2 regions of the Micromonospora sp. DH13 genome follow, and region 1 is predicted to be linked to the other one. Evidence: riboswitches for the same ligand, from Rfam matches in the RefSeq annotation. Region 1 holds a riboswitch; the other holds the start of a gene.

Region 1 (15,223 bases):
GCGAATAGCAGACGGCGATCGCCGTGTAGGCCAGCAGGAGCGCCGAGGGCCAGTAGAACAGCACGCCCCGCCGCGCGAACTCGCAGCTGGTGTCGGGGTGGCAGCGCACCGTCATGGCGAGCCAGTCGAACGGGATTCCGGCGAGCGTCACCGCGCCCAGCACCAGCAGGGCGACCCAGGTCATCCGTTGGTCGAGGCGCACCTGGTGCGCCAGGGAGCGAATGTCGGACAGCAGTCGGCGGGGATCGCCACCGGCAGCAACCGGCTCAGTAGTCATGCCAATAGGTTTCCACAGCAAACCTATTGGCGCTAGTGCCGAGTTCGCGGCTCTTCCGGCAGCGCCGGCACACCCGGCGGCTCGCTGGCCACCGCATCCGTCGACCCGCAGGATGCGTGACGTCGACGCGCACATAACTGTCATTATGGTGCGCTGGTGATTCGCCCCTTTTGTCGCATCAAATTATCGGATTAGTGTTACCGGTAATGCGATAATCGGGGTGGGTTGTCGGCGGGGGCGACGGCTGGCACGGTCGGGGCATGACGGACACGGGTGGGGCCGGCGTGCGCGCCGCGATCGGCGAGATGGGCCGGATCCTCGGGCCGCACGCCGACGCCGACTGGACGGTGCCGGCGGGAACGCTGGAGTGGAGCTGCTGGACAACGGCGGCGCACGTCGCGCACGACCTGCTCGCGTACGCGGGGCAGCTGGCCGGCCGTCCCGCCGACGGCTACCTGCCGTTCGACCTGCGCGTCTCCCCCACCGCGACGCCCGCCCAGGTGCTGACCGTCGTCGCGGCCTGCGGTGGCCTGCTCGCCACCGCCGTCGACGCGGCCGACCCGAACCTGCGGGCCTGGCACTTCGGCCCCTGCGACCCGGCCGGGTTCGCCGCCATGGGCGTGGCGGAGACCCTGCTGCACACCCACGACATCACCCGGGGCCTACGCGTCGACTGGCAGCCGCCCGCCGCGCCCGCCGCCGCCGTGCTGACCCGGCTGTTCCCGGACGCCCCGCCCGGCCCGCCGGCCGAGGTGCTGCTGTGGATGACGGGGCGGGCCGAGTTCGACGGACGGCCCCGCCGCACCTCGTGGACGTGGCAGGCCGCACTGACCTGACCCCACCGGCCGATCAGCCCCCGGGCCCCTCGTCGCCGGCCTGCCACCGACTTGCTAGTGCTCTGACCGCATAGTTCGCCGCGTTGGACGTCATGGCGGTTGGATGTGCGGTGACGTCCGATCCGACCGCTGGAGGAGCGGTGGCCGAGCCTGTCCGTGTGCGCAGACTGACCGACCAGGAAGGGCAGAAACTGCAGCAGATCGTCCGCCGCGGCAGCGCGATTCGGTGCGCTACCGGCGCGCGATGATGCTGCTGGCCTCGGCCGGCGAAAACCGGGTGCCGGTGATCGCCCAGCTGGTACAGGCCGACGAGGGCACCGTCCGCGACGTCATCCACCGGTTCAACGAGATCGGCCTGGCCTGCCTGGACCCTCGGTGGGCGGGAGGCCGTCCCCGCCTGCTCAACCGTGACGACGAGAACTTCGTCGTCCAGACGGCCACCACCCGCCCCACCAAACTCGGCCAGCCCTTCACTCGCTGGTCACTGCGCAAACTCACCGCCTACCGGCCCACCGCAGGCTCCGGCTGGGCCCGCCAGAAAAGCCTCTCAAGAGCGCAGCTTGATCCAACCTGGCGGACGACTGTCCGGCCGCATCACTAGAGTTTCGGCCATGAGAGTGACGACGTTCATATGACCACTTCGGCGACGGATCCGTCGGGGCGGAAGGGGTGGTGGACGGACCTGCGATGGCTGGTGAACGCTGATCCGGAGCGGGTTCTGGGGTTGCTGGCTTCCGATGAGGATTCCGATGCGCGACTGATGGCTGCGGTTTACCGGGCGTCGGTGGACGTACACCGGGACGTGCCACCGTGGGTGCGGAGGCAGCTGCTGGCCCTGGACGCGGCTCGGTACGGGGACCGGGAGTTGTCGGCACAGATTGCCGCCGTGTCAGTGGAGGATGTCGACGCCGAGCCATGGCGGGTGCTGTGGTCCACCGACGCGCAGAGTGACCCGCGCTTCCAGATGAACCCGTCCGGTCACACCGGCGGTGTTGACGCGGTGGTGACAGCCTTCTCGGACGGCCGCCACGTCGTGGTCACCGGCAGCAAGGACCAGACGGTCCGGGTGCGGGACCTTGAGACCGGCCAACCGGTCGGCGGGCCCATGAGCGACCTCAACGGCAGAGTGTGGGCGGTGGCGACGGAGGTCGTGGACGGTCGGCCGTACGTCGTCACGGCCAGCGACTGGGCGGTACTCGCGTGGGACCTGGCCACCCGACAGCAGACGGGCGAGCTGCCGGGGATCAACGGTGAGGTGTGGTGTCTGGGCACGGCTGTCGTCCAGGGGCGACCGTGTGCGCTCGCCAGCGACGACGACCTGTCCGTGCGGGTCTGGGATCTGGCCAGTGGGGAACAGGTCGGCGAACTCACCGGACACGACGACTTCCTGATGGCCATCGACACGCTGGTGATCGATGACAGGCCCCATGCGGTGGGCTGTATGAGCGGCGGCAAGGTCTGGCAGTGGGACCTGACCACCGGACAACCGGTCGGGGAGCCCCTGTCGGGCCACGACGGCGAGGTGTGGGCAGTCGCGACAGCGGTCGTCGACGGCAGAGCACACGCGATCACGGCAGGTTACGACGCCACCGTGCGCGTGTGGGACCTGGTCATGGGACGGGAAGTCGGCAGGCTGGTCGGCCACCAAGGCACCGTGTCCGCGGTGGTGACCGCGGTGATCGGTGGAGAACTCCGGGTCGTCACCGGTGGTTCGGATGGAACGGTGTGCCTGTGGGAGCTGGCCGCCGGGCGGCAGATCGGCCGGGAGCTGGCGTTTCCCGCGCCAGTCCATGCGCTGACCGTGACCCCGGAAGGCTCGCTCGTGGTGGGCTTCGGCGGCGACGTCGCGGTCCTGTCCCTGCATGCCGACCCTGCCTCTACGGGACCGTGAGCCGTTGGTGCGGTGACCGGATGGTTGCTGGTTCCGCCCCGGCGATGAGGACCAGAACACCGCCAGCGGCTGCGCAGCCCGGCGAACCTATGCGGTCAGAGCGCTAGAGGCCCAGTTGGACCGGCTGGTCCGGCGTGCCCGCGGTGAGAAGCGCGGTCAGGGGTGTGGTGAGGTCGCGGGGCGAGAACAGCTCAGGTCCCCGGTAGGCGGCGATCTCCGAGAGCTGCCACCACCGGAACGCGGCCAGGTTCTCCGCCGCGAGTTGGTCGTCGGTCAGCTCACCGCGGGGCTGGAAATGGTTCGTGCGGACGAGGAAGTAGTCGTTGACGACGCCGTCGAAGCCCGGCGCGATGTCGGCGGCCACGACTTCCTGGTGCCAGACGTGCGGCGGTTCGGCGACGATCGCCAGACCGGTCTCCTCCCGCAGTTCACGGCGCAGAGCCGTCAGCCGGTCCTCGCCGGGTTCGACGCCGCCGCCCGGGGCCGCCCAGACGGCCTTCGACTGCTGCGGCACGACCGGGTGGGGAAAGTCGAGCCGGCAGAGCAGGATGCGGTCGTTCTCGTCAAGGACGATCGCGCGGACGGAGGGACGCAGGTGTGGCGTCATGCCGTGTCGGAAGCGGCGACGAGGCGCATGATCGGCATTGGCGCAGGTTATCAACCGCCCGCTTACCCCTCGGTCAGCCCCGGCCCGTCGCGGAGGGTTGTCGTCACCGAGCGCTCTTGCTAGCGTGCCGTTGCGGGTCGAGAGGCGCTGCGACGGATGACCATCCGCCACGCTCGGCCTGTTCCTTGGTCCAAGGGCGCCTCCCGCTGGGAGGCTGCCGTCCCTCCGGCGGATCACTCGCACGGTGAGGGTTGTGCAATGGCAACGGACCTGACTGACTTCATCGCCGGCTTGCCCAAGGTGGAACTGCACGTCCACCACGTCGGGTCGGCGACCCCGCACACCGTGGCTCGGCTGGCCGAACGGCACGCCGGGACCACCGCGGTGCCGGCCGACCCGGCGCTACTGGCCGAGTACTTCACGTTCACCGACTTCGCGCACTTCGTCGAGGTGTACCTGTCGGTGGTGGACCTGATCCGCGACGCCGAGGACCTGGCCACACTCACCTACGACATCGGCGCCGACCTGGCCGCCCAGTCGGTGCGGTACGCCGAGCTGACGCTGACCCCGTACTCGTCGATCGTGCGTGGTGTCCCGGCCGAGGCGTACTGCGAGGCGGTGGAGGACGCCCGGCTGCGGGCCGCCCGTGACCACGGCATCCAGCTGCGCTGGTGCTTCGACATCCCGGGCGAGCCCACGATGACCGGCGCCGACGTCACCCTGGAGGTGGCGCTCAAGCAGCGCCCGGACGGGCTCGTCAGTTTCGGGCTGGGCGGCCCGGAGTCCGGAATCCCCCGCGCCCGCTACGCCGGGCACTTCGCCGCCGCGCGGGCAGCCGGGCTGCGCAGCGTCCCGCACGCCGGTGAGTCGACCGGCCCGCAGACCGTGTGGGATGCCGTACGCCATCTCGGCGCGGAACGCATCGGCCACGGCATCGCCGCCGCCCGCGACCCCGAGTTGATGGCCTACCTGCGCGAGCACGACATCGCCCTGGAGGTGTGCCCGACCTCCAACGCCTGCACCCGCTCTGTGCCGTCGCTGGCCGAGCATCCGCTGCCGCAGTTGGTGGCCGCCGGTGTGCCGGTCACCGTCAACTCCGACGACCCGCCCATGTTCTCCACCACCCTGAACAGGGAGTACCAGGTGGCCGCAGACCTGCTCGACCTCGACGAGCACGGCGTCGCGGAGCTGGCCCGCCAGGCCGTGCGGTACTCGTTCCTCGACGCTGCGGACAAGGCCGCCGTGCTGGCCGAGATCGACGGCTATCTCCAGGTGTTCTCGTCTCGCGAGGCCGCGCCGACCAGCCCGATCGCGGAAGAACACCGGTGACCGCCCCGGCTTTCCCCCTCGGGTACGCACACGTCAACATGCGGGGCCGCTGCCGTCTCCCCGCTAGCGGGCGACCGACAGCCAGGGGCGCAGCGCTGCCGCGGTCACCTCGCGCATGCGCCCCTGGAGCTTGCGCGGATCGTCCAGCGCGCCCGGTTCGTCGAGGAGGACCTGAAGCGCGCCCGTTACCGCGCCGATGAACGCCCCGACCAGGGCACCCGCCTGCACGGCGTCGAGTTCGTCGGGGAATGCCGCCTGAAGGTGGCGGGCGATCTCGCGCTGCGCGTCGAGCTGGAGCTGCAACCCGCGGCCCCGGACGGCCGGAACGGTCTGGATGAGCCGCATCCGCAGCAGCGCGGTGGGGCTCGCCAACTCTGTGCTGTTCTCGTTGGCGTCGCGCAGCGCCCGGACGAGCAGGTCGGCGGGGCGGTCGCCGGGCTTGCGGCTGGCGATCGCGGCGATCGCGGCGACGACGCGCGCGTCGTTCTCGGGGAAGAGCAGTTCCTCCTTGCTGGCGAAGTAGCTGAAGAACGTCCGGGTTCCGATCTCCGCCGCGGCGGCGATGTCTGCGATCGTCGTGCCCTCGTAGCCATGGCGTTCGAAGAGGTCGACCGCCGCGTCGACGATGGCCTGCCGGGTCCGTTCGCGCTTGCGTTCGCGCAGGGAAGGTTCCGCCATGGCCGGCAGCCTACTGCATCCAGTGCCCATCTGCACTGGTTGCATACTTGCACTGAGTGCAGATAGCCTCGTGGCATGACAGACATGAAGACCGTGCTGATCTCCGGCGCCGGCATCGCCGGCCCCACTCTGGCCTACTGGCTGGCCCGTCACGGGTTCCGGCCCACCGTCGTCGAGCGGGCGCAGGGCCTGCGCTCCAGCGGCAGCCCCGTTGACGTGCGCGGGCCCGCCGTCCCGATCGCCGAGGCGATGGGCATCATGCCGAGGCTCCGCGCCGCGGCGACAGACGTGACCGCGCTCACCTTCGTGGACGACAGCGGTCGCCGGGTCGGCGGCATGCGGCTGGGTCAGACACGCGGCGAGGTGGAACTGCCCCGCTTCGACCTCGCGACGCTCCTCCACGAGGCGGCCCGCGATGAGGCGGAGTACCTCTTCACCGACTCGATCGCCACGCTCGCGCAGGACGAAGCTGGCGTCGACGTCACGTTCGAGCAGGCCACGCCGCGCCGGTTCGACCTGGTCGTCGGTGCCGACGGCCTGCACTCGCGCACGCGGCGGCTCGTCTTCGGGGACGAGGGCCGGTTCGTGCGTCACATGGGCCTCTGGATCGCGACCCTTCCCGTCGACGGCCTCGACCTCGCGCCGCACGAGGTGCTGATGCACAACGCGCCCGGCCGCGCTCTCGCGCTACACCCGAACCGCGGGAACGCGGGAGCGGCGTTCATCTTTCGCGGCCTCTGGGAGCCCGGCTTCGACCACCGCGACACCGCCGAGCACAAGCGCCTGCTCACCGCCGCCTACTCCGGCGGCGGCTGGCGGACACCTGAGCTCCTTCAGCGAGTACGCGCAAGCGACGACCTCTACCTCGACTCGGTGAGCCAGGTCCGGCTGGACCGGTGGTCGTCCGGCCGGGTGGCGCTGCTCGGTGACGCGGCCACCTGCGTGTCCCTCTTCGGCGACGGGTCGACCCTGGCGATGGCGGGCGCGGCGACGCTCGCAGAGTCGCTGGCCGCGACGCCCGGCGATGTCGCGGGGGCGCTGCGCCGCTACGAGCAGACCCACCGGAAGCTGGTGGCACCGAAGCAGCGCAACGTCGCGCGGGCCGCGTCGCTCCTCGTGCCCACCACGCGGTTCGGGATCGCGGCCCGCAACGCCGCCACCCGGCTGCTGCCGCTCCGGCGGGCGAGGGCGGTCGGCGAGCAACCGCATCCCCCTCGTTCTTGAAGGTCGACCTCCGACGGGAGCTGCTGCTCTCGGAGAAAGTTCACACCGTTCGTTCAACGATACCGTTGAGGGAATGACTGTCCGGAACATCGCACGGAAACTCGACGGGGCCGCCATCTCGGCCTTCCTGCGTTCCCTTCCCGCCCGGCCTGCGCTGCTCGGGCTCGGCGAGGCCCGACACTTCGTGGGGGAGCTGGGCGCGTTGCGCAACGAGGTCTTCCGCCACCTCGTCGAACACGAGGGCTACCGGTCGTTCGCCATCGAAAGTGACTGCCTGATGGGCCTGGTGGTGGACGACCACATCGCGACCGGCGCCGGTGACCTCGACGACGTCATGGCGCGCGGCTTCAGCCACGGCTTCGGCGCGTCGGCGGCCAACCGGGACCTCGTGCGCTGGATGCGCACCTACAACGAGGCCCACGACGATAAGCTGCGGTTCTTCGGGATCGACGGCCCCCTGGAATACTGGGCGGCCAGCCCGCGTCAGGCGCTCACCGCGCTGCACGGCCTCCTCGACGGCCCGCTGCCCTGCACCCGGGAAACCCTCGATGCGCTGCTCGGCCCCGACGAGCGGTGGTCGAACGAGGCCACCGTCATGGACCCGTCCCAGTCGATCGGCCGGTCCGCCGACGCCCAGCGGCTGCGGGTGATCGCCGACGACCTGCTGGCGCTGCTCGACACGCAGCTGCCGCAGCTGTGCGTGCGCGACCGGGAGCGGGCGGAACTGTACGGGCGTACCGCCGTCGGTCTGCTCCGCTACCACCATGCGATGGCCGACACCGCCGCGGACCGGATCTCCCGGCTGTCGGGGCTGCGGGACGCGATGATGGCCGCGAACCTGCATGCTGTCGCCGCGCACGGCCCGGCGCTGGTCTTCGCTCACAACCTGCACCTGCAGCGCCACCACAGCCGCATGTCGCTGGGCGACCTGGAGGTGCGGATGTGGAGCGCGGGAGCCATCACCGCGGCCCGCCTCGGCGACCGGTACGCCTTTCTCGCCTCGGCCTTCGGCGCGATCGGTGGCGACGCCCCGGCTGCGGACACCGCCGAGGGCATCCTGGCCGCCCTGCCGTGGGACGCTTGCGTGGTCGACGGCCGCCGCCTGGCCCGGGCGGTGACCGCAGCCGCCCCGCGGGTCTCCCGGGACTTCGCCTACTTCCCGCTGGACCCGACCCAGCTCGACACGATCGACGGCATCGTCTTCGTCAGAGAGGCCGTCGATCTGGGTGCCCCCGGCTAGCAGCAGGCGTCAGGGCCGCCGCGGTCGCCGCGGTCCCCGCCACGGCCACTGCCACCGGCGGCGGGGACCGTGCTGCGGCCCAGGTGCCGACCGCGCCGCCGCCACCGCCTCCGCGTGGGCCCGTTCCCGGGCGGCGCGCCACCCGGCCACCACCTCGTCGGCGTTGGCGGGACGCACGACGACCTGCGGGCCGGTCGGGTTGCGCAGCCAGGCGACGACCTCCCGGTTGAGATCGGCGACGTACGCCCGCACGGCCGCCTCGGTGGGCAGGTCCCGCACCTCGTCGGGCACCCGTTCGATCCTGCGGCGCAGCAGCAGCGGCGTGGGCAGCAGCAGGTCGCTGGGCAGCTTCTCGCGCTCCAGGAAACTCTTGATCCACCACGACTCGTCGTAGGGCGTGCCCCGGCCCGGCAGTGGTTTGCCCGCCCCGGGCAGGTTGTCGAACTCGCCGCGTTCCTGGGCGGTGCGGATCTGCGCCTCGGCTGCGGCCTCCCACCTGTCGCTCACCCCGGCACCTCCCGGATCCACGGTACCCGCCCGGCCGTGCCAGCGACGGGGACGTGGTGATCACCATCCGGTGCCGGTCCTAGCCCGCCGGGTAGAAGAGAAACAGCCTGCAACCGGTGACGGTCGAGGGCACGTGCCACGACCCGGCCGGGGCGTGCAGGAACGTCCCCGCCGGGTAGTCGCGTGCCCCGTCGTGGAACGTGCCGTCGAGCACGTACACCTCTTCGGGGCCGGGCGCGTGGACGTCGCGGCGCGGCCACGACGAGCCGGGGTCCATCTCGAGCACGGCGGCCTGCGCGCCGTGTGGTCCCCGCCACAGCGGACGCAGCCGGATGCCGGGGAAGAGTTCGCGGACGGGGGCCGACTCGACGCGTACGGCGGCGTAGCCCTCCTGGGTCAGGATCTCTGGATGCATGCCCTCCACGGTGCCGCCGGCGCGCCCCGCACGACAGCGGCGACGAGGACACCGTGGGGTACTTTCTCGCCATGCATCGCGTGGTCGCCCTGGTACGACCGGTGCAGTCGACGTTCGCGCTGGGCTGCGCCGCCGAGGTCTTCGGCACGGTGCCCCCTGGCACGCCCCGCCACTACGAGTTCGGGGTGTGCACGGAGCGGCCCGGGCAGGTGCCCACGTCAGCCGGGTACGCGCTGTCGGTGTCGCGGGATCTTTCGGCTCTCGACTCCGCGGACACCGTGGTGATCCCGGGCTGGGCGCCGGTGGAGGCGCCGCTGTCGGCGCGGGTGCGCCGGGCGCTGCTGCGGGCCCACGCCCGGGGGGCGCGACTCGTCACGATCTGCGGCGGCGTGTTCGCGCTGGCCCGCACCGGCCTGCTGGACGGCCGCTCGGCCACGACGCACTGGGCACGCGCCGAGCAGCTGCGGCAGGAGTTCCCCCGGGTGCGCGTGGAGGCGGAGGTGCTCTACGTCGATCACGGCGACGTGGCCACGAGCGCCGGCGCCGGCGCGGGCATCGACCTGTGCCTGCACCTTGTCGGGAAGGACCACGGTGTCGGGCACGCGGCGCTTGTCGCGCGGTACATGGTGATGCCGCCGCACCGCGACGGCGGCCAGACACAGCACGTGCTGGCCGCGCCGGCCACGGACAGCCTGGACGGGCTCCTGGAGTGGGCCGAGGCGCGCCTGGGAACGTCGTTGTCGGTGGGCGACCTGGCAGCGTATCTGCACGTCTCGCCCCGGACGCTGGCCCGGCGGTTCGCCGAGCAGCTCGACACGAGCCCGGGCGCGTGGCTGCTGGCTCGCCGGGTGGCGCGGGCACGCACCCTGCTGGAGGAGACGGACCTGCCGGTGGAGGCCGTCGCGGCCCGCGTCGGCCTCGCCTCGGCGGCGAATCTGCGCCGTCGCTTCCGCGTTCGGGTGGGCACGACTCCGGGCGCCTACCGGCGGGCGTTGCGGGCCTGCGCGACCTGACGCCGCCCGCTGCCGCTCACCCTCGGTCTCCGCCGGGGTGCGGGGCGGCGTGGCGGGCGTGGCGGTGCCCGTCGCGGGGGAACGGCGCCCGGGCGGGAAGTGTCTCCTGGAACGGGTAGCCGGCCTTCTCGGCGACCCGGCAGGAGGCGGTGTTGTCGACCTGGTGCAGCAGGTCCAGGCGGGTCAGGCCGGTCGCGGTGAACCGGGTGAACGCCCAGTCGGTGACCGCCTGCACGGCGCGCGGCGCGACGCCGCGCCCGCGGGCCCAGGCGGCCGTCCAGTAGCCGACCTCGGCGTGTGGACGCCCGGGCAGGACGTCCTTGAGCACGACCGTGGCGACGAGGCGGTCGCCGCCGTCGCGGCGGGGCTCGCGTACGGCGAAGGCGAACCGGCGGCCGGCGGCCCAGCCCTGCCGGCTGCGGACCATCCACCGGTGGGCGGCGCGGGCGTCGTCGACCGGATGCCGGGTCCACTGGCGCAGCACCGGGTCGCGGTAGACCTCGATCAGTTCGGGGATGTCGCCGTCGCGCCAGGGGCGCAGCTCCAGCTCGGGATGGTGGGGGGTCGCGGGGGCCCGCAGGAGCACCGACATCCCCGTAGTGTCGCCCATCGCCGCCGCCGGTGCCGGCCCGCGAGCGGCGCGGGGCCCGCGTTCAGGGGGTCCCGGGGTGGCGGTGGCGGCGCACGAGGCCGGCGGCCAGGGGCGCGGCGTCGAGGTCACCGGCGGCGATGCGCCCGGCGACGGTACGCCGCACGAGGCGGTCGGCCAGGGCGGGCGCGTGCCGGGCGACGGCCAGTTCGAGGCGGCCCCGGGCGGTGGTGGCCACGTCACGCGGGGCGCGGCGGGCGGCGGCGGCGCGCAGGATCGCCGCGACGACGCCCTCGACGGGTTCGGGCCGGGACACCCCGGTCAGGGAGAGCCCGGCGCGGGCGGTGCTGTCGTGGATGGGTGAGGCGACCATGCTGGGGTAGACGACGGTGACGCCGACGTGGGTGCCGACCTCCAGGCGCAAGGCGTCGGCGTACGCGACGAGGGCGCGTTTGCTGACCCCGTACGCGGCGGCCAGGGGCAGCGGCAGCACCGCCATCCGGCTGGCCACGAAGATCACCCGGCCGCGGTCGGGGACGAGGGCGGGCAGGGCGGCGGCGGTGGTGCGCCAGGCGGCGAGCAGGTTCACCTCGATCTGCTGGCGCACGGTGTCGTCGGGGGGCAGCTCGGCGGGGGCGGGGCCGCCGACGCCGGCGTTGTTGACCAGCAGGTCGAGGCCGCCGAGCCGGTCGACGGCGGCGGTCACGGCGGTGGCGGTGGCGGCCGGGTCGGTCAGGTCGACGCCGAGCACGGGGGCGTCGGGGTCGTCGTGGGCGTGCAGGTCGAGGCCGACGACGCGGGCGCCGGCGGCGTGCAGGGCGGCGCACAGGTGCCGGCCGAAGGTGCCGCGCGCGCCGGTGACGAGGGCCCGGCGGCCGGTCAGGGCGCTCACGTCGCGTCCCGGGCGGCGCGGCGGGTGCCGGCGGCGAGTTCGCGGCCCAGCTGCGCCAGGTACGTGTCGAAGTCGACGCGCATCGCCGGGCGGCGGTCTCCCCAGCGGGCGGTGGCGGCGCGCAGTTCGGCACGGCATGCGGCGCGTTGGGCCGCCGGGGCCGGCGGAGCGTACCGGCCGGCGAGGCGGGCGGCGACGAGGCGGGCCTGCGCCTCCAGCAGGGGGAACGCGGCTCCGGTGGACTGCATCAGCCCGACGAAGGCCAGCCCGGGGGCGTCGAGGTGGAACACGTGCCGGTACAGCGGCAGGGTGTCGGGGCCGGCACCGAGCAGCGCGGGGTCGAGGAACGGCACCTCGACGCGGTAGCCGGTGCACCAGACGACCAGGTCGACGGCGTCGACGCGGCCGTCGGTGAACTCGACCTGGTCGCCGTGGAACGCGGCGATGCCGGGGCGGGCCTCGATCTCGCCGTGGGCCAGCCGCGACAGCAGCCCGTCGGAGAGGGTGGGATGGTCCTGGAGGAAGCCGTGGGTGGGTGCGGGCAGCCCGTAGCGGGTGGGCGGGCCGACGGTGGCGGTGAGCAGGGTCTGGCTGATGCGCTGCCGCAGCCGCCAGGGCAGCCGCCGCGCGAGCGCCCCGTTGAGGGTGTCCGAGGGGCGGCCGAGCAGGTGCTTGGGCACCACCCACACGCCGCGGCGCAGCGACAGCAGCGTACGCCGGGCGGTGTGGGAGGCGTCCACGGCGATGTCCATGGCGGAGTTGCCGCCGCCGACGACGAGGACCCGCCGGCCGGCGAGCTGCTCGGGGCCGCGGTAGGCGTGGCTGTGGAGCTGTTCGGCGGTGCAGTCGCCGGCGGGCGGGGGCGCAGGTGGGCGGGGCACCCGGTTGTGGCCGTTGGCGACGACGACGGCGGCGACGGTGACGTCGCTGGTGCCGTGGGGGCCGGTGGTCCGCACGGTCCACCGGTCGTCGGGGCCGCGGGTGACCCCGACGACGGTGTGCCGCAGCCGGACGGCGTCGAGGAGACCGAAGCGGTGGGCGTAGTCGCGCAGGTAGCCGGCGACGCGGGTGTGGTCGGGGTAGTCGGGCCAGTCGGCGGGCATGGGGTGGTCGGCGAACTGGGTGCGGGTCCGGCTGGTGTTCAGGTGCAGGGTGCGGTAGGCGGGCGAGTCGGGTGCCCCGTGCACCCACAGGCCGCCGACGGTGTCGGTGGCCTCGAAGGCCACGGCCGGCACGCCGGCGTCGGCGAGGGCTTTGAGGGTGGCCAGGCCGGCGGCGCCGGCGCCGATCACCGCGACCCGTGGGGGTTGCCCCATGTCGTCGTCCTCCCCCACGTTAATCCAACACTCGATGGATAATGCGGGGGGTGGTGGCCCGGCGTCAAGGCGTCCGGCCCGTAATGCGGTCGACGGCGCCGCGCGCCGCGGTTACCTTACGGACCTCACGTCCCGGGAAGGTGTTTCGGTGGACCTGCCACGCAGCTTTGTCATCCGCGAACGCGACCACCGCATCCACAACCCCTTCACCGCCGGGAAACTCGCCACCCTCGGCCGGGCCCTGCGCCTGCGGCCGGGCACGACCCTGCTCGACCTGGCCTGCGGCAGCGGCGAGATGCTCTGCCAGTGGAGCCGCGCGCACGGCGTGACCGGCACCGGGGTCGACATCAGCACCGTCTTCGTCGACGCCGCCCGGGCCCGCGCGGTCGAGCTGGGCGTCGCCGGGCGGGTGGCGTTCGTGCACGGCGACGCCGCCACGTACACCGCCGAGGTCGAGGTCGACGTCGCCGCGTGTGTCGGGGCGACCTGGATCGGCGGCGGCGTCGCGGGCACCATCGGGCTGCTCGAACGCGCCCTGCGCCCCGGCGGCCTGCTGCTGATCGGCGAGCCGTTCTGGCGGGTCGACCCGCCCGATGAGGCGACGGTGACGGCCTGCCACGCCACGGCCCGGGAAGACTTCCACGACCTGCCGGGCCTGGTCACCCTGTTCGGCAGCCTCGGCTTCGACCTGGTGGAGATGGTCCTGGCCGACGAGGACAGCTGGGACCGGTACGTCGCCGCGCAGTGGTTGTCGGTGCGCCGCTGGCTCGACGCCCACCCCGACGACGAACTGGCCGGCGAGCTGCGCGCCGAACTCGACACCGCGCCGCTGCGCTACGTCCGCTACCAGCGACCCCACCTGGGGTGGGGGGTGTTCGCGCTGATGCGGCGCTGACGCCCGCCGGCCGGTGCGCGTCAGGCGTGTGCGCCCGGCTGCCCGCCGGCCCAGTAGAGGCCGTCGAGGAACCGGTGCACGAAGGCGCGGAACTCCTGGCGTTCCCGCTGCGCCGAGGCCGCGTCGGCGGCCAGCGCCACCACGTGCGCGTGCACGGCCCAGACCAGGCTGCGCACCGTGATGTGCGGGGTGGGTTCGACCAGCGCCCCGGCGGCGGCCGCCGCCCGCAGCAGCTGCTCCACCAGCTCGTACAGCGGCGCGGAGTACCGCTCGTCGAGGTCGGCGTGCCGGTGCGGCTCCAGCCAGCGGCGCAGCCACAGGGCGGTGGTCTGCGGGTGCTCCTGTAGGAAGTCGACGAACACGTCGACCAGGTCGTGCAGCGCCCCCCGGGCCGCGGCGGGCCCGGTGTCGAGGGCGTCGTGGGCCGCCCGCGTCGCGGCCTGCAGGGCGTCGCGTTCGGCGACGAACACCCGGGCGAAGCAGGCGTCGTAGAGCTGCGCCTTCGTACCCGTGTGGTGGGAGACCGTGGCGACGTCGACGCCGGCGGCGGCGGCGACCTGCCGCAGCCCGACGGCGTCGAAGCCCCGGGCGGCGAACAGCGCGGTGGCGGCGGTCAGCACCACCTCGCGGGTGTCCCGGCTCTCGGAACGCCGGGGTCGGCCGGGACGCCGTCGGGGCATGGTCATGGGCGCCATTGTCCCCCTACAATCCAGCAACCGTTGGATTTGCGGGCGGCGTGCCGCCGAAAGGACACCCACGATGACCCAGCCGGCCCCCGCGCCCCCGACGGACCTGCCGCGCGGCCCCCTGCTCGGCTTCGCCGCCGGCTCCCTCGGCATGGGCGTGTGGGTCACCGTACCCGGGCTGCTGCTGCTGTACTTCCTCACCGACGTGCTCGCCGTGGCGCCGTGGCTGGCCGGTCTGGCGCTGCTGGCCCCGAAGGTCGTCGACGTGCTGGTCCACCCGTGGGTCGGCCACCGCAGCGACGCCGAGTCGGCCCGCCGCGGCGACCGGCGGCGGCTGCTGCTGGCCGGCTGCGCGCTGCCCGCGGCGTTCGCCGCGCTGTTCGCGGTGCCCGGCGGTCTCACCGGCGTGGGCGCGGCGGCGTGGGTCGCGGCCTGGTTCGTCGCCGGGAACCTGCTGTTCGCCGCCTACCAGGTGCCCTACCTGGCGACCCCGGCGGACCTGCGGATCGGCTACCACGAGCGGACCCGGCTGATGGCGTTCCGGATGGTGGTGCTCACCGCCGGGATCCTGGCCTCCGGGCTGCTCGCGCCGCTGCTGACCGGCGGCGACGCCGCGACCCGCGGCGGCTACCAGCGGATGGGCCTGCTGCTGGGCGGCGGTGCCCTGGCCGCCATGCTGGTCGGGGTCGCCGGCATCGGCCGGCTACGCCGGACCGCCGGCACCACCGCGCAGCGCCACGCACCGGGCGGCTGGCGGGCGCTGACGGCGGCGCTGCGCGACGGACAGTTCCGCTGGCTGGTCGCGGCCTACCTGGCCATGTCGACCAC
Region 2 (15,223 bases), 420 kb from region 1:
CCCCGGCGCTGCATCTCGCCCGCGACGGCGACCATCTCGTCCAGCGACGGCGTGATCAGCCCCGACAGGCCGATCGCGTCGGCGCCCTCGGCCACGGCGGTGTCCAGGATCCGCGCGGCCGGCACCATCACGCCCAGGTCGACGACCTCGTAGTTGTTGCAGCCGAGGACGACGCCGACGATGTTCTTGCCGATGTCGTGCACGTCGCCCTTGACGGTGGCGAGGACGACCTTGCCCTGGCCGTGCCCGGCGGCCCGCTCCTTGGTCATGTACGGCTCGAGGTAGGCCACCGACCGCTTCATCACCCGGGCGCTCTTGACCACCTGCGGCAGGAACATCTTGCCCGCGCCGAACAGGTCGCCGACGACCTTCATGCCGTCCATCAGCGGGCCCTCGATGACGTCGAGGGGCCGGTCGAACAGCAGCCGGGCCTCCTCGGTGTCGGCCTCGACGTGGTCGACGATGCCGTGCACCAGCGCGTGCGTGAGCCGCTCGGCGACGGGCGCGGCCCGCCAGGACAGGTCGACCTCCCGCTTGGTGCCCGACCCGGTGACCGTGGACGCGAAGGTGACCAGCCGGTCGGTGGCGTCGGGCCGGCGGTCGAAGATGACGTCCTCGACGAGTTCGAGGAGGTCCGCCGGGATGTTCTCGTAGACGCTGAGCTGGCCGGCGTTGACGATGCCCATGTCCAGCCCGGCCCGCACGGCGTGGAACAGGAACGCCGAGTGCATCGCCTCGCGCACCACGTCGTTGCCCCGGAACGCGAACGACAGGTTCGAGATGCCGCCGCTGGTGCGCGCGCCGGGGCAGCGGGCCTTGATCAGCGGCAGGGCGTCGATGAACGCCTTCGCGTAGCCGTTGTGCTCGGCGATGCCGGTTGCCACGGCCAGCACGTTCGGGTCGAAGATGATGTCCTCGGGGGCGAAGCCGGCCTTGCCCACCAGCAGGTCGTACGCCCGCCCGCAGATCTGGACCTTGCGCTCGGTGGTGTCGGCCTGGCCCTGCTCGTCGAAGGCCATCACCACGACGCCCGCGCCGTAGTCGCGGATCGTCCGGGCCTGGGCGAGGAACGGCTCCTCGCCCTCCTTCAGGCTGATCGAGTTGACCACGCCCTTGCCCTGCACGCACTTCAGGCCGGCTTCGAGCACGCTCCACCGGGAGCTGTCGATCATGATGGGGATCCGGGCCACCTCGGGCTCGGTGGCGATCAGGTTGAGGAACGTGGTCATCGCCCGCTCGCTGTCGAGCAGGTCGGCGTCCATGTTGACGTCCAGCAGGTTCGCGCCGCCGCGCACCTGCTCGACGGCCACGTCGACCGCGCCCTGGTGGTCGTCGGCCTCGATGAGCCGGCGGAACCGCGCCGAGCCGGTCACGTTGGTGCGCTCGCCGATCATCACGAACCCGGTGTCCGGCCCGATGGTGAACGGCTCCAGACCGCTGAACCGGGTCGCCGGGGTCTCCCGGGCGACCGGCCGTGGCGGCATGCCCCGCACCGCCGCCGCGATCCCGGCGATGTGCGGCGGGGTCGTCCCGCAGCAGCCGCCGACGATGTTGACCAGGCCGTCGCCGGCGAAGCCGCCGAGCAGCGCGCCGATCTCCTCCGGCGTCTGGTCGTAGCCGCCGAACGCGTTGGGCAGCCCGGCGTTGGGGTGCGCGGCGACGTAGGTGCCGGCCAGCCGGGACAGCTCCGCCACGTGCGGGCGCATCTCCGCCGCGCCGAGCGCGCAGTTGACGCCGACGACCAGCGGCTCGGCGTGCGCGATGGAGCGCCAGAACGCCTCCACCGTTTGCCCCGACAGGGTGCGGCCGCTCAGGTCCACCACCGTGACGGAGATCCACAGCGGCAGGTGGGGGGCCGCCTCGCGGGCCGCGGCGATCGCCGCCTTCGCGTTGAGCGTGTCGAAGATCGTCTCCACCAGCAGCAGGTCGACCCCGCCCTCGGCCAGCGCCGCCATCTGCTCCGCGTACGCGGCCTTGACGTCGTCGAACGTGACCGCCCGGTACGCGGGGTCCTCCACCCGTGGCGACAGCGACAGGGTGACGTTGAGCGGGCCGACGGAGCCGGCGACGAACCGCCCGCCCGCCTCGTCCGCGGCCTGCCGGGCGAGCTGCGCGCCGCGCACGTTCATCTCGCGCGCCAGCGCCTCCAGGCCGTAGTCGGCCTGCCCGATGCTCGTGGCCGTGAACGTGTTGGTGGTGGTGATGTCGGCCCCGGCCGCCAGGTATTGCCGGTGCACGTCCAGGATCAGGTCGGGGCGGGTCAGGTTGAGCAGGTCGGGGTCGCCGGTGACGTCGCGGGGATGGTCGTCGCCGATCAGGTCGCCCCGGTAGTCGGCGGGGGAAAGCTTCGCGCCCTGCAGCATCGTGCCCCAGGCGCCGTCGAGCACCACGATGCGCTCGGCCAGCAGCCGCCGCAGCGCCGCAACCGCACCTGAACCGTCGACGGACGAAACCACACCGACCACCCCCGAAGTCTCGGAGGCGCCCTTGGTCCACATGCTCCCAGGTCGAGCGTGGCGGGCCGGGCCCGTCGCAGCGCCTCTCGGCCTGGTAACGGGAGACTACCGGATACCGGCCCAGAACCGTCGAATCGTTCCCACCCAGTGCGACGGCCCGGACGCCACTAGGCTCGACCCGGAGGTGTGGAGATGAAACTCGGGCTGCACTACTGGACGTTCTCGACCCCGGCCGACCCGGCGGCGATCGCGCCGACCCTGGCCGAGACCGCGACCCTCGCCGAGCAGGCGGGGTTCGCGTCCTTCACGGTGATGGACCACTACTTCCAGATGGAGGCCCAAGCCCCGGCCGAGGAGCCGATGCTGGAGGCGTACACGACCCTCGGCTACGTCGCCGCGCTGACCCGGCGGATGACGCTGGGTGTGCTGGTCACCGGCGTCATGTACCGCCACCCGGGGCTGCTCGCCAAGATCGTCACGACGCTGGACGTGCTCTCCGGCGGCCGGGCCCGCCTCGGCATCGGCGCGTCCTGGTACGAGCGGGAACAGCGCGGGCTCGGCGTGCCGGTCGTGCCGGTGGCCGAGCGGTTCGAGCGGCTGGAGGAGACGCTGCGCATCTGCCGGCAGATGTTCGGCGACGACGACGGGCCCTTCGAGGGCCGGCACTACCGGCTGGCCGAGACGCTGAACTCACCGCAGCCGCTGCGCCGCCCGCACCCGCCGATCATGATCGGCGGCGGCGGTGAACGCAAGACGCTGCTGCTGGTCGCCCGGTACGCCGACGCGTGCAACCTGTTCGGCTCCAGCCCCGACGACGTGGCCCACAAGCTGGACGTGCTGCGCGGCCACTGCGCCGCCGAGGGCCGCGACTACGACGCCATCGAGAAGACGGCGATCATGATGCGGCCGCCGCTGGCCGACGTCGACGCGTTCGTCGCCGACGTGGCCGCGTACGCCGCGCTCGGGGTGACCGAGGTGCAGGTCATGCCGGACCGGCACCCGGTGGAGTTCACCCGGCGGGTCGCCGACGAGGTGCTGCCGAGGCTGGCCGACATCGGCTGACCGACGGGCCGGGCCGCCCGCGCCCGCCAGGCGCGGGCGGTCTACCGGCGCAGCCGCCGGTAGACCGGGGCCAGCCGCTGGTGCAGCTGACGGTAGACGGCGAAGATCTCGTCGTACGTGGCCCGGTGCGCGGGCGTCGGCGTGAACGTCCGGTCGCTGCGCATCAGGCCGGGCAGGTCGGCGAAGTCGACCATCCCGGTGCCGACCGCGCCGATCCAGCCCGCCCCCCGGGCGTTGACCGCCAGGGGATTCGCGTCGCGCCGGATCTCGACGCCGAGCACGTCGGCGAAGATCTGGCACCACGAGTCCGACAGCGCGCCCCCGCCGGTGATCGCCAGCGAGGTGACCGGCGCGCCGAGGAACCGGTCGACCGCCCGGAACAGCCAGCGGGTGTTGAACGCGACGCCCTCGAAGACCGCCCGCAGCAGGTCGGAGCGGTTGGTGTCCAGCGAGATGTTGAGGAACGCCGCGCGCAGGTGCGGGTCGTCGACCGGCGCGCGTTCGCCGTAGAGCCACGGGGTGTAGATGACGCCGTTCGCGCCCGGCGGCACCGTCGGGATGATCCGGTCGAACGCGTCGAAGATCGTGCCCTCGTCCCGGCTGACGTGCCCGGCGCTCAGCAGCGGGTCGTCGTACTCGACGACCTTGTCGCGCAGCCACGTCAGGTTCGCCCCGGCGGTGGCCTGCAACGCGGTCATCAGGTAGCGGTCGGGGATGGCGCACGGCACGGAGGCGATCCCGGCGACCACGTCGGTCTTCTTCGCCGGCACGTGCGCGGCGACCCACGACGAGGTGCCGAGATACAGGTGCGGCTCGTTGTCGCCGGTCGTGCCCGCCCCGATCGCGGCGGCCGTGTTGTCGATGGCGCCGGCGACCACCCGCACCGACTCCGGCAGGCCCAGGTGCGCGGCGGCGGCCGGCGACAGCGTGCCGATCACGTCGGTGCAGGCGACGATCGGCGGCAGCTTGTCCCGGTCGATGCCGCAGTCGGCGACCAGGGCGGGGGAGTAGCGGACGTCGCCCGGCCGCCGGTTGTCGGTCACCCACGAGGTGAGGATCGAGTCGACGGTGGCCACCGTCCGCCCGGTCAGCTTCAGGTTGATCCAGTCGAGCACGTTGAGGAACGACGCGGTGCGCGCGTACACCTGCGGCATCTCGTCGCGGACCAGCAGCATGTGCGCCGCCGGGTCCTTGCCGGTCGGCGACGGCATGCCGCCGGTGAGCCGCAGCCAGCGCGCGATCCGACGCACCGACATCCCGTGGTACGCGGGGAAGCCGCCGAACTGGCGGCGCAGGTTCGCCGCGCCCCGCATGTCCAGCCAGCTGATGCACGCCGTCAGCGGCTCCCCGGCCGCGTCGACGGCGATGGTCCCCTCGCCCTGGGTGGAGGCGCACACCACGGTGACCGCGCGCAGGTGGTCGGGGTGGGCCCGGCCCAGGTCGGCGGCGACCTGCCCGAGCGCGTCCCACCAGGCGCGCGGATCCTGCTCGGCGCCGCCGCCGGGCAGCACCCGCAGCGGCACGGCCCGCTCGGCCCAGCCGGTGACGGTGCCGTCGGCGGCGACCAGGGCCGCCTTCATCCCCGAGGTGCCCAGGTCGATCGCGAGCACCTGCGGTGCCGTGCCTGCCACCGGCTCAGACTCCTTCGACCAGCGCGAACACCTGGTCGAACCGCGCGAGCGCGTCGTCGATGACCTCGTCGGTGTCGGCCATCGAGGTGTACATCCGCGAGCCGGCCAGGGTGATGATGCCGTGCGCAGCGTACGCCGCGCCCATCTGCTCCATCAGCCGCTTGCGGGCCTTGTTCTCCTTGAGCAGCTTCACCGGGTGGCGCATGTCCAGCAGCATGACGCCGCTGCACTCCAGGTGCACGATCGAGCCCTGGTTGTAGGCGACGTACGGCAGGCCGTAGCGGTCGATGAGCCGCTGCAGTCCCCGGGTGAGCCGGTCGCCGGCCCGCCCGGCGATCACCGGCGCGTTCGTGCGGGCCATCTCCTCGATGGCGAAGTAGCCGGCCGCGCAGGACAGCGGGTTCGCCGACAGGGTCCCGCCGACCTGGATGTGCGCGCCGCTCTTGCCGTCCAGGCCGGAGCCGAAGACCGCCATCACGTCGGCGCGACCGCCGACGCCGCCGGCCATCGGGTACCCGCCGGAGACCGCCTTGCCCAGCACCGTCAGGTCGGGGGTGACGCCGAAGTAGCCGGCCGCGCCGCCCAGGCCGAGGCGGAACCCGGTGACCACCTCGTCGAAGATCAGCAGCGCGCCGAACTCGTCGCAGAGCTGGCGTACCTTGGCGTTGAAGTCGCGCGGCACCGGCCGGGTGCCGGACTCCGGGCCGACGGGCTCGACCACGACGGCGGCCGTGCCGCCCCGCAGCCGGTTCTCGATCAGCTTGCGCCGCAGCTGCCCCAGGTCGTGCGGGAACGCCTCCCGGGTGCGGCTGGTCGCGCCGAACGGGATTCCCTTGGCGTTCATCCGGTAGGTGCCGGGCACCCGCAGGCCGTAGACCATCGTGTCGGACCAGCCGTGGTACGCGCCGCCGACCTTGATCACCATCTTCTTGCCGGTGAATGCCCGCGCCCCGCGCACGGCGGCCATCACCGCCTCGGTGCCCGAGCCGAGCGCCCGGTACATCTCCACGTGCGGCAGGTACCGGTGGATGATCTCGGCGAGCTTCAGCTCGTACTCGTGGAACAGGCCGGTGACCGGCCCGGACGCCCGCACCACCTCCGCGACCCGCTCGTTGACCGGCCCGTAGTTGCTGCCCAGGATCGTCGGGCCGCCGGCCTGCAAGAAGTCGATGTAGGTGTTGCCGTCGCGGTCGACCAGGTGCGCGCCCTCGGCCCGCTCGATGGCGAGGGGGAACGGGTAGTTGAACGCCAGGTTGTGCTGGACGCCGCCGGGGATGCGCCGCTTCGCCCGGTCGGTGATCTCCCTGCTGGCCCGGCACTTGGTGTCGTAGTAGTTGAGCACGTCGAGCAGCGCGTCGTGGCGCAGCCCGCGGATCGGCTGGGCGATCAGCGCCTTCAGCCGGCGCAGCACGTCGTCGACGTCGGGATACTCGCTGATCGCGTACCCGAGCCGGGCCGCCTCGCCGCCTTCCGTCTTCCCCTCGGTGGGCGCGGTGAGCTTTCCCTCGGTGGGCGCGGCGAGCGCGGCGGCCGTCGCGTCGGCGCTGGGCGGCTCCTCGTCGGCGGGCACCCGCAGCGGCGGCACCGCCTCGGTGATCTGCGCGGCGATCCGCTTCTCGTCGGCGCGCAGCTTGCCGAAGGCGACCTCGCGGATGGCCGTCGGGATCGTGTAGACCTTCCCGGTCTCGGTGGTCAGCGCCAGCAGGTAGGCGATCGACACCTTCTCCAGCAGCGCCATGTTGAACACCGCCCGGTCCGGGTCGGTGCCGAGGGCCACGATCCCGTGGTTGGCGATGATGAACGCGTTGTCGCCGCCGGCGACCTTCTTCTGCACGTTGCGCGCCAGGAACCCGGTGCCCGACGGGGCGTAGTCGACGATGGCGACCCGCTTGCCGAGGAAGCGCACCTGCTCGTCGGTCAGCGCCGGGATCGGCCGGCGCAGGAAGGCCAGCGCCGAGGCGTACGGCTGGTGGGTGTGCACGATCGCGTTGACGTCCGGCCGCTGCCGGTAGATGTTGGCGTGCATCCCGCACTCGATCGACGGCGCGAGGCCCGTGCCGGAGCCGTCGGGCACGTGCTTGCCGGCGAAGTCGACGATGCAGACGTCCTCGACGCGCATCCGGTCGTAGTCGTAGTTGCTGGGGGTGACCGCGTACAGCTCGTGGCCGGGGACGCGGACCGACACGTTGCCCTCCGTGGCCTTGAGGTAGCCGCGGGCGAGCATGGTGCGGCACATGTCGACGACGTGCTGGCGGGACGTGCGGTGCTCCACGGCGCTCTCCTCGGTCGGGCCACGGCGGAACGGCGGGGGTGCCCGTCGCGGTCCATCGTCGCCGGGCGGCCGACGCGGAGCACCGTCCCGCCGGACGCGAGAATCGGGCCCTCGATTGTCACCGCGTGACAAAATCGCGGGATGACCGCCCCCGCCACGCCCTGGCAGCGGCTCCCCGCCGACCTGTCCGCCGCGATGCGACCCCACCTGCCCGCCACCGTCGGGGCGGTCGCCGCGGCGGTCACCGAGGCCACCCCGGCCTTCGCCGCCATCTCCGACGCCAAGTTCGCCCGGGACGTGCGCACCGCCGTGCAGGTCGCCTTCGAGCGCTTCGTCGACCTCGTCGGCACCGCCGAGCCCGCCCTGCCGCCGCGCGTGCGGGACGTGTTCGTCGCGCTCGGCGCGGGCGAGGCGCGCGAGGACCGGGGGCCGGAGGCGCTGCTGGCGGCGCAACGGACGGCGGCGCGGCTGATGCTGCGCACCGCGTCGGAGTCGTTGGCCCGGCTGCGCCCCGTCGACACCGCGGAGCTGATCGACCTGTCCGACGCGATCACCGCGTACGTCGACGAGTTGGCCGCCGCGAGCACCGACGGCTACGCCCTGCAACTGCGCGAGCAGGCCGGGGAGGGCGACCGGCGGCGTCGGCAGCTCGCCGAGCTGCTGCTGCGCGGCGACGGCCTGCCCGCCGCCGTCGGGGCCGCCGCCGCCCGGATCGGCTGGCCGCACCTCGACGAGGTGGTGCCGGTGCTGCTTCCGCTGGAGCAGGCCCGCGACGCCCGGTTCCGCTACGGCGCGGACGGCCTCGTGGTCGAACGCGGACGCGACGCCGTGCTGCTGCTGCGGGCCGGTCCGCGCTCCGCCCGACCGCAGCTCGCCGAGGCCCTCGCGGGGCGCGGGGCGGTGGTGGGGCCGACCCTGGGCTGGGCGCAGGTGCCGGCGGCCCTCCGGCTCGCCGAGCTGACCGCCGGACCGGCCGGGGCCGACCCGGGGCCGGTCTTCGTCGACGACCACCTGATCGCGCTGACCCTACGCGGGGAGGCCGGCGCGCTGGCCGTGCTCACCGCCCGCCGGCTGGCGCCCCTGGCGCACCTGCGCCCGGCGCAGCGGGAGAGCCTGCTGGCCACCCTGCACAGCTGGCTGCGGCACTGGGGTTCGCGCGCCGAGGTGGCCACGGAGCTGTACGTGCACCCGCAGACCGTCAGCTACCGCATCCGACGCCTGCGCGAGCTGTACGGCGACGACCTGGCCGACCCGACCGCCCGCACGGAACTCCTCCTGGTCCTGGCCGCCCGCCCCACCCCACCCTGACCCACCAGCCCCTGCCCCGCCCCGCCCGCGTCGCCCCGCCCCGCCCCGCGTTGGTGATCAAGAGGAAAGTGTCAAAGGTGATCTCGGCGGTGACGCAAACCTCTTGATCACCGGGGTGTGGGCGGGGGCGGTGGGGCGGGGCGGGGGCCGGGTGAGGGCCAGGTGTGTAGGAGGGCGTCGAGGGCGTCCAGGATGCGGGTCCAGGTCTCCTGCGTGTCGGGGGCGCTGTGGTCGAACCCGCCTGCCAGCTCCAGGCTGACGTAGCCGTGGAAGACGCTGCCCAGCAGGCGCACGGCGTGCGTCTGGTCGGGCTCGGTCAGGTCGTACCCGCGCAGGATCGACCGGATCATCCGCGCGTGCCGGACGCCGGCGCTGGCGGCGGCCGTGGCCGGGTCGAGCCGGAGCTGGGCGGCGGCGTAGCGGCCCGGGTGCTCCCGGGCGTAGTCGCGGTAGACGTTCGCCAGGGCGGTCAGCGCGTCCCTGCCGGACCGCCCGGCCAGGGCGTCGGCGGCGCGGGTGGCGAGCTCGTCGAGGGCGAGCAGGGCGATCCGGGTCCGGAGGTCCTGGGAGTTTCGCAGGTGCGAGTAGAGGCTGGCGACCGTGACGCCGAACCGCCTGGCGACCGCCGAGACGGTCACCTGCTCGAAGCCGACCTCGTCGGCCAGCTCGGCCCCGGCCAGGGTCAGGCGTTCTGCCGTGAGTCCGGCGCGGACCATGGTCCTCCTCGTTGCTTAAACTCATTAAGCGTTTGCCTAAAGATTTTAGGCAGCCTAGCGTGCCGGCCATGGAGCCACTGACCGAACAACAGATCCGCGCCGCGTTCGTCAACTGCACCAAGGGCGAGTCGAAGCGCCTCTCCGTGCCGCGTGACCTGGCCGAACGCCCCTGGAGTGACCTGGACTACCTCGGCTGGCGGGACCCGCAGGCCCCGGACCGCGCCTACCTCGCCACCGCCCTCGACGGCCGCCCGACGGCCCTCGCACTGCGCTGCCCCAGCCCCACCGCCGCGCAGCGACCGCGCGGCATGTGCTCGATCTGCCTCACCACCCCGGCCGGCGGCGTCTCTCTCATGGTCGCGCGCCGGGCGGGCAAGCCCGGACAGCAGGGCAACACCGTGGGCACGTACATATGCAGCGACCTCGCCTGTTCCCTGTACGTGCGCGGCAGGAAGGACGCGGGGCCCGGCGCACGCCTCCAGGAGTCGATCACTTTGGAGGAGAAGATCCAGCGGACCGTGGCCCACCTCGCCGCGTTCGTCGCCAAGGTGACCGCGTGACCGGGCGACCGGCGTGATCCGCGCCGGCAGCGGGGCGACCACTCGACCGCACTCCGGCGAGCCGTGACATCGGGCGGGAAAAGCCCGGACGACGCTGCCCCAGGCCGTCAGGGGATCGAGAAGAGACGGTCAGCGGGGTCGACGGTGGCGGGCAGCGTCGCGCCAGGCACGAGGGCTGGGTCGACGGGGTGGTTCACGTCCGCCTCGAACGGGGCGAACCCGGGCCCGCTGATGCGCAGGCGGAGCGTCAGCCCGGGGTCTTCTCCGTCCACGCGGTCCGCCACGGTGAGAACCTCCGCCGTCGCGGCGACGCCCGCGGCGGACAGTTGACGCGCGTCGCGTCGCGACCGGGCGACCACCCGCAAGCCGAAGACACCGAAGCCGACGCAGACAATCGTCATGAACACGTCACCGGCGAGCATGCCCCAGAAGTCCTTGGGCGACGGTGGCGGGTCCATCGTCAGGCCGGCGACGAGCAGGGCCGGCCCGGGCAGGCAGATGGCGAGGAACACCAGCCGGCACAACAGCGCGCCGATCGGACCGATGCGGGCTTCGGCTTGCCGGGGCGTGCTCGTCACCTGCTCATCCTAGTTGGTCTCCCGCGCCATGATCGCCCCCGACAGAACCGTAGGCCGGTAACCCAGTGGACGGTGAACCGGCCATCCGGGAGGGTGGGGTTGTGGAACATGAGATCACCGTCGCGCCCGGCGTCCGGCTGTGGGCCGAGGAACGCGGCGACCCGCGCGCACCGGCACTGCTGCTCGTCATGGGTGCGAACGCCTCGGGCCTGACCTGGCCGGAAGCCCTCCTGGACGCGCTGGCCCGCCGGCACCGGGTCGTGCGTTACGACCACCGCGACACCGGGCGGTCGACGTGGTCCTTCGACGAGGACCCCTACCCGCTCACCGCGCTCGCCGCCGACGCCGTACGGGTCCTCGACGCCCTGGGGATCGACCGTGCCCACGTGGTCGGCATGTCGCTGGGCGGCACGCTGACGCAACTGCTGCTGCTCGACCACCCGGAGCGCGTGGCGACGGCCACCCTCATCGGCACCACCCCCCTCGACGGTGGCCCGGCCGACGGGCCCGGGATCGCCCCCGAGCTGCTGGCGCTGTGGGAGACCATGCTCGAACCACGGGACCGCGACGCCGAACTGGCCTGGCGCGTGCGGCACTGGCGCGTCCTCAACGGCGGCGAGTCGCCCTTCGACGCCGAGGAGTTCCGGCGTCGGGAGGAGCGCATCATGGCGCACGCGGGGCGGCACGAGAACCCGGCCGCGCACGCCCGCGCGGACCAGGGTGGCCTCGACCGCGCCGGCGAGCTGGCGGCGGTCACCACCCCCGTCCTCGTGGTCGACTCCCCGGCCGACCCGGTCGCCGGCACCGCCTCCGCGCGGCACCTCGCGACGCTGCTGGGCAACGCCCGGCTCGTCACCGTCCCCGGGCTCGGCCATGCCCTGCCGGAGGCGATCGCGCCCCAGCTGGCCGAGGTGATCCTCGACCACACGACCTCCCCCGGGAGCTAGCCGACCAGCGCGCGGGTCGCCGCGTAACCCAGCGTCGCCGCGCCCAGCCCGGCGGCGACGCTGGTCAGCGCGTTCACCAGCGCGAGCAGGCGGGAGCCGTCGCGGGCCAGGCGCAGCGTCTCGTACCCGAAGGTGGAGTAGGTGGTGAGCGCGCCGCAGAAGCCGGTGCCGAGCAGCGCGCTCACCGCCGGACCCACCGGCGCGGCGACCAGGGCGCCGAGCACCAGCGAGCCGACCACGTTCACGGTCAGGGTGCCCCAGGGGAACGGCGAGGCGTGCCGGGACTGCACGGCCCGGTCGGTGAGGTAACGCAGCGGCGCCCCGACGGCCGCGCCGAGGGCGATCAGCAGGACCGTCACGACGGCCCGCCGTCGGCCCGTGCCCCGTCTGCACCCGGGCGCCCCGTCGCCGTCTCGCCCTCTCGCGCGCCGGTCGCGCGGCCGAGCAGCCGGCCGGCGGCGGCGTCGCCGACCCAGACCGCGGCGACCGCCCCCAGCAGGGTGGCGGCGAGGTACGCCAGCGCGGTGCCCGCGGCACCGGCGGCCGCAGCCTGCCGCACGTCCACCACGTACGTGGAGAAGGTGGTGTAGCCGCCGAGCACGCCCACGCCCAGGAACGGTCGGGTGAGCGGCGGGACGCGGCCGGTGGTGACCACCGCCATCAGGGCGCCGATCAGCAGGCATCCGGACACGTTGACGCCGAACGTCGCCCAGCCGAACCCGGTCGGCGGGTGTGGGAACGCCGCCTGGACGCCCGCCCGGGCGAGCGCGCCGACCACGCCCCCGGCCGCGATGACGCCGAGCACGACCGCCGGGTGGGCGCGCAGTTCGCCCCGGTCGGCCGGCACCCGCAGGTCGACGTCGGGGTCGACCCGGCGCGGGGTCGGTTCTGTCACCCTCGCCCTCCCACCAGCCGCCTGGGCGTACGAGCGCGAGCCTACCCCCGCCGCCCCGCCGGAGGGCCCCTTGATCGTCTGCGGGAAACGGAGAGTGCGGCCGGCGTGTCGTCTCCTTTCCGCGCAGACGATCAAGGGGCGGCGCGGCGCAAGGGGCGGCGCGGGGCGGGGCGGGGCGAGGGGCGGCGAGGGGTGGCGCGTCAGTGCAGGGCGGCCACCGCGGCGTCTGCGCCGCCCCGCCACAGCGTGCCGGCCTCGGTGAAGCCGGCGGCGGTCAGCGCGCCGAGGTGCCAGGAGACCGGCGGGTTCCACTCGGGGCTGTGCCCGGTCGGGTAGATCTCGTGGCGGCGCCGCACCAGCGGACCCAGCACCGGGTCGGCGCCGGCCCGTGCCCACCAGTCGGACCAGGACAGGGCCGCGCCCGCGGCGTACCGGGCGGCACGTCGCTCCCGGGCGCGGGCCGTCAACCGGTCGGTCAGCGTCGGCAGCGCGTCGTCGGGCATCCGGTCGGCGTTGACGAACAGCCCGCCCGGGCGCAGCAGGTCGCGCAGCTCGCCGTAGAGCTCGGTGAGGCGGTCGGCGGGCAGCCAGTGCAGGGCGGTGGCGGTGAGCACGGCGTCGTAGTCGCGGTGCGGCAGCCGGCCGGGCCAGTCGGGACGGGCCAGGTCGGCGGCGAGCACGACGGCCCGGTCGCCCAGCGACGCGCGGGCGAGGGCGAGCAGGGCCGGGTCGAGGTCGACCAGGGTGACCCGGGCCCGGGGGAAGCGGGCCAGGGCGCGCAGCGTGATCGTGCCGGTGCCACCGGCGAGGTCGAGCAGACGGGGCGAGTCCGTGTCGACCACGGCCTCGACGGCGTCGAGCATGGCGGCGAGGCGTTCCTCCCGGTCCGGCATGAACCCCTCCTGCTGCCGGTCCCAGCTCTCCTGCCAGGCCGCCGCCGTCGCGGCGAGCCCGGAAACGGCGGGGTCGGGGTCGGCGGGGTCGGCGGAACCCGCGGTGATCGTCGCGGGGGGCCCGGCGGCCGCCTCGGCCGCACCCTCGCTGATGTAAGGAGTCATGCGCATCAGGCTAGTTACGCCCTCAGTCGGCGTCCAGACCTTGTTGCAAATTACTGGCAACAAGAGGGGAGTGCCGTTCGCGGCCTCCGTCCCTGTTCAGCACGGTTTCGACCGGGTCGGGGCGGGGCACATCACGGGTGAGATCGACTACCGAGAGGGGGATCGTGATGGCGGAGACCAGCACACCGACCGGCACGCGCCCGTCCGTCAGCGCCGACACCGGGGGTGGCCGCAGTCGCGGCCCGGCGGCCGGCCCACCGTTCCGTAAGCCGCGATGGCCCAAGGCGTACGCCTTCGCGCTGGTCACCGGCGCGCTCTTCCTCTTCTCGTGGGTCGGCCAGTTCCTCTTCCAGCTCGTCGTGCAGCGCAACGAGGCGAGCCAGCACGGCCAGGCGTTCGCCTGGTCCGAGTTCCTGCCGCAGTTCTTCGCGAGCACCTTCGAGAACTGGCAGTCGGAGTTCCTCCAGTTGATCTGGCAGGCCGCCGGGCTGGCCCTCTTCTACTACTGGGGCTCGTCCCAGTCGCGGGAGTCCGACGACCGGATCGAGGCCAAGCTGGACGCGCTGCTGCGCGAACGCAACCTGGACCCGGAGAACCCGTGACCCGGCCCACCCCGCGCGCCGGTTGACCTCAACCCCGCTTCACCTCCGACGCTGTGCGCACACGGTCGAGCGACACGGAGGTGCGGGATGCGAGTGGTCGAGGTGGCCCGGTTCGGCGGGCCGGAGGTGCTGACCCTGACGGAGGACCCCGACCCGTCGCCCGGGCCGGGCGAGGTGGTCGTCGAGACGGCGTACGCCAACGTGCTCTGGATCGACACGGCGATCCGCGCGGGCCGGGCCGGGCAGTGGTTCCCGGTCCGGCCCCCGTACCGCCCCGGGTCGGGGGTTTCCGGCACGGTGAGCGCGGTGGGGCCCGGCGTCGATCCGGCCTGGGCCGGCCGGCGGGTGGTCGCCCGGACCGGAGCGGTCGGCGGCTACCTGGACCGGGCCCCGGTGCCGGTCGACGACGTCCTCGCCGTGCCTGCGGCGGTGTCGCTGCGGGACGCCGCGGCCCTGCTCACCGACGGCGCCACCGCGTTCGCCGTGCTCGACCTGGCCGGCGTGCGCCCCGGCGACCGGGTGCTGGTCGCCGCAGCCGCCGGGGGAGCGGGCGCGCTGCTGGTCCAGGCGGCGCGGGCCGCGGGGGCCCGGGTGGTCGCGGCGGCGCGGGGGACGGCCAAGGGGGACGCGCTGCGTCGCCTCGGCGTCACCGACGTCGTGGACTACTCCGCCCCGGACTGGACCGACCGGGTACGCGCCGTCCTCGGCGGCGTCGACGTGCTCCTCGACGGTGCCGGCGGCGCGTACGGCCGGGCCGCGCACGACCTGGTGGCACCGGGCGGAAGGGTCTGCGCGTACGGCGCGCCGGCCGGCGGCTTCGCCGTCCCCGAACCCGCCTCGGCCCGCGCCCGGGGCATCGCGGTCACCGACATCGGGGCCCTGCAGGCGGCCGGGCCGCAGACCAGGCGGGCGCACCTGCTGGCCGCCCTGGACGCCGTCGCGGCCGGCCGGGTGACGCCGCTGGTGGGGCGGACGTTCCCGCTGGACCGCGCCGCCGACGCGCACCGCGCCGTCGAGGACCGGGCGGCGGTCGGCAAGACCCTGCTCACCCCGTGAGCGGGACCGCCGGGCGAGCCGCCGTGGTGCCCCGCGTCCCGCCCGGCCGGGCCGGCCCGGCCGGGCCGGTCGCGGCCGGGCG

What was found. A riboswitch is a leader RNA that binds a small molecule or an ion and turns the genes downstream of it on or off. The one in region 1 is predicted to bind S-adenosylhomocysteine.
Region 2: it holds a riboswitch for S-adenosylhomocysteine, as region 1 does, so the genes downstream of both, metH (methionine synthase) here and LPA42_RS01940 (adenosine deaminase) in region 1, are expected to answer to the same signal.

The regions. Positions count from the first base shown of each region.
Region 1 covers NZ_JAHWGR010000001.1:432,856-448,078, forward strand. Annotated here, with positions in the region: gene LPA42_RS01915 (hypothetical protein) at 1-277, opposite strand, end outside; gene LPA42_RS01920 (maleylpyruvate isomerase N-terminal domain-containing protein) at 538-1,113, shown strand; partial or broken gene LPA42_RS01925 (transposase) at 1,254-1,609, shown strand; gene LPA42_RS34325 (WD40 repeat domain-containing protein) at 1,808-3,004, shown strand; gene LPA42_RS01935 (NUDIX domain-containing protein) at 3,108-3,611, opposite strand; S-adenosyl-L-homocysteine riboswitch at 3,745-3,819, shown strand; gene LPA42_RS01940 (adenosine deaminase) at 3,870-4,940, shown strand; gene LPA42_RS01945 (TetR/AcrR family transcriptional regulator) at 5,004-5,618, opposite strand; gene LPA42_RS01950 (FAD-dependent monooxygenase) at 5,694-6,842, shown strand; gene LPA42_RS01955 (erythromycin esterase family protein) at 6,916-8,082, shown strand; gene LPA42_RS01960 (DUF1992 domain-containing protein) at 8,092-8,589, opposite strand; gene LPA42_RS01965 (cupin domain-containing protein) at 8,669-9,004, opposite strand; gene LPA42_RS01970 (GlxA family transcriptional regulator) at 9,076-10,017, shown strand; gene LPA42_RS01975 (GNAT family N-acetyltransferase) at 10,034-10,609, opposite strand; gene LPA42_RS01980 (SDR family oxidoreductase) at 10,671-11,498, opposite strand; gene LPA42_RS01985 (NAD(P)/FAD-dependent oxidoreductase) at 11,495-12,814, opposite strand; gene LPA42_RS01990 (cyclopropane-fatty-acyl-phospholipid synthase family protein) at 12,963-13,709, shown strand; gene LPA42_RS01995 (TetR family transcriptional regulator) at 13,730-14,389, opposite strand; gene LPA42_RS02000 (MFS transporter) at 14,469-15,223, shown strand, end outside.
Region 2 covers NZ_JAHWGR010000001.1:12,952-28,174, forward strand. Annotated here, with positions in the region: gene metH (methionine synthase) at 1-2,498, opposite strand, end outside; S-adenosyl-L-homocysteine riboswitch at 2,473-2,550, opposite strand; gene LPA42_RS00065 (LLM class F420-dependent oxidoreductase) at 2,649-3,518, shown strand; gene LPA42_RS34280 (FGGY-family carbohydrate kinase) at 3,560-5,149, opposite strand; gene LPA42_RS00075 (aminotransferase class III-fold pyridoxal phosphate-dependent enzyme) at 5,154-7,421, opposite strand; gene LPA42_RS00080 (CdaR family transcriptional regulator) at 7,563-8,729, shown strand; gene LPA42_RS00085 (TetR/AcrR family transcriptional regulator) at 8,837-9,445, opposite strand; gene LPA42_RS00090 (FBP domain-containing protein) at 9,514-10,005, shown strand; gene LPA42_RS00095 (hypothetical protein) at 10,113-10,583, opposite strand; gene LPA42_RS00100 (alpha/beta fold hydrolase) at 10,685-11,530, shown strand; gene crcB (fluoride efflux transporter CrcB) at 11,527-11,889, opposite strand; gene LPA42_RS00110 (CrcB family protein) at 11,886-12,425, opposite strand; gene LPA42_RS00115 (trans-aconitate 2-methyltransferase) at 12,626-13,318, opposite strand; gene LPA42_RS00120 (DUF6766 family protein) at 13,651-14,085, shown strand; gene LPA42_RS00125 (zinc-binding dehydrogenase) at 14,173-15,141, shown strand.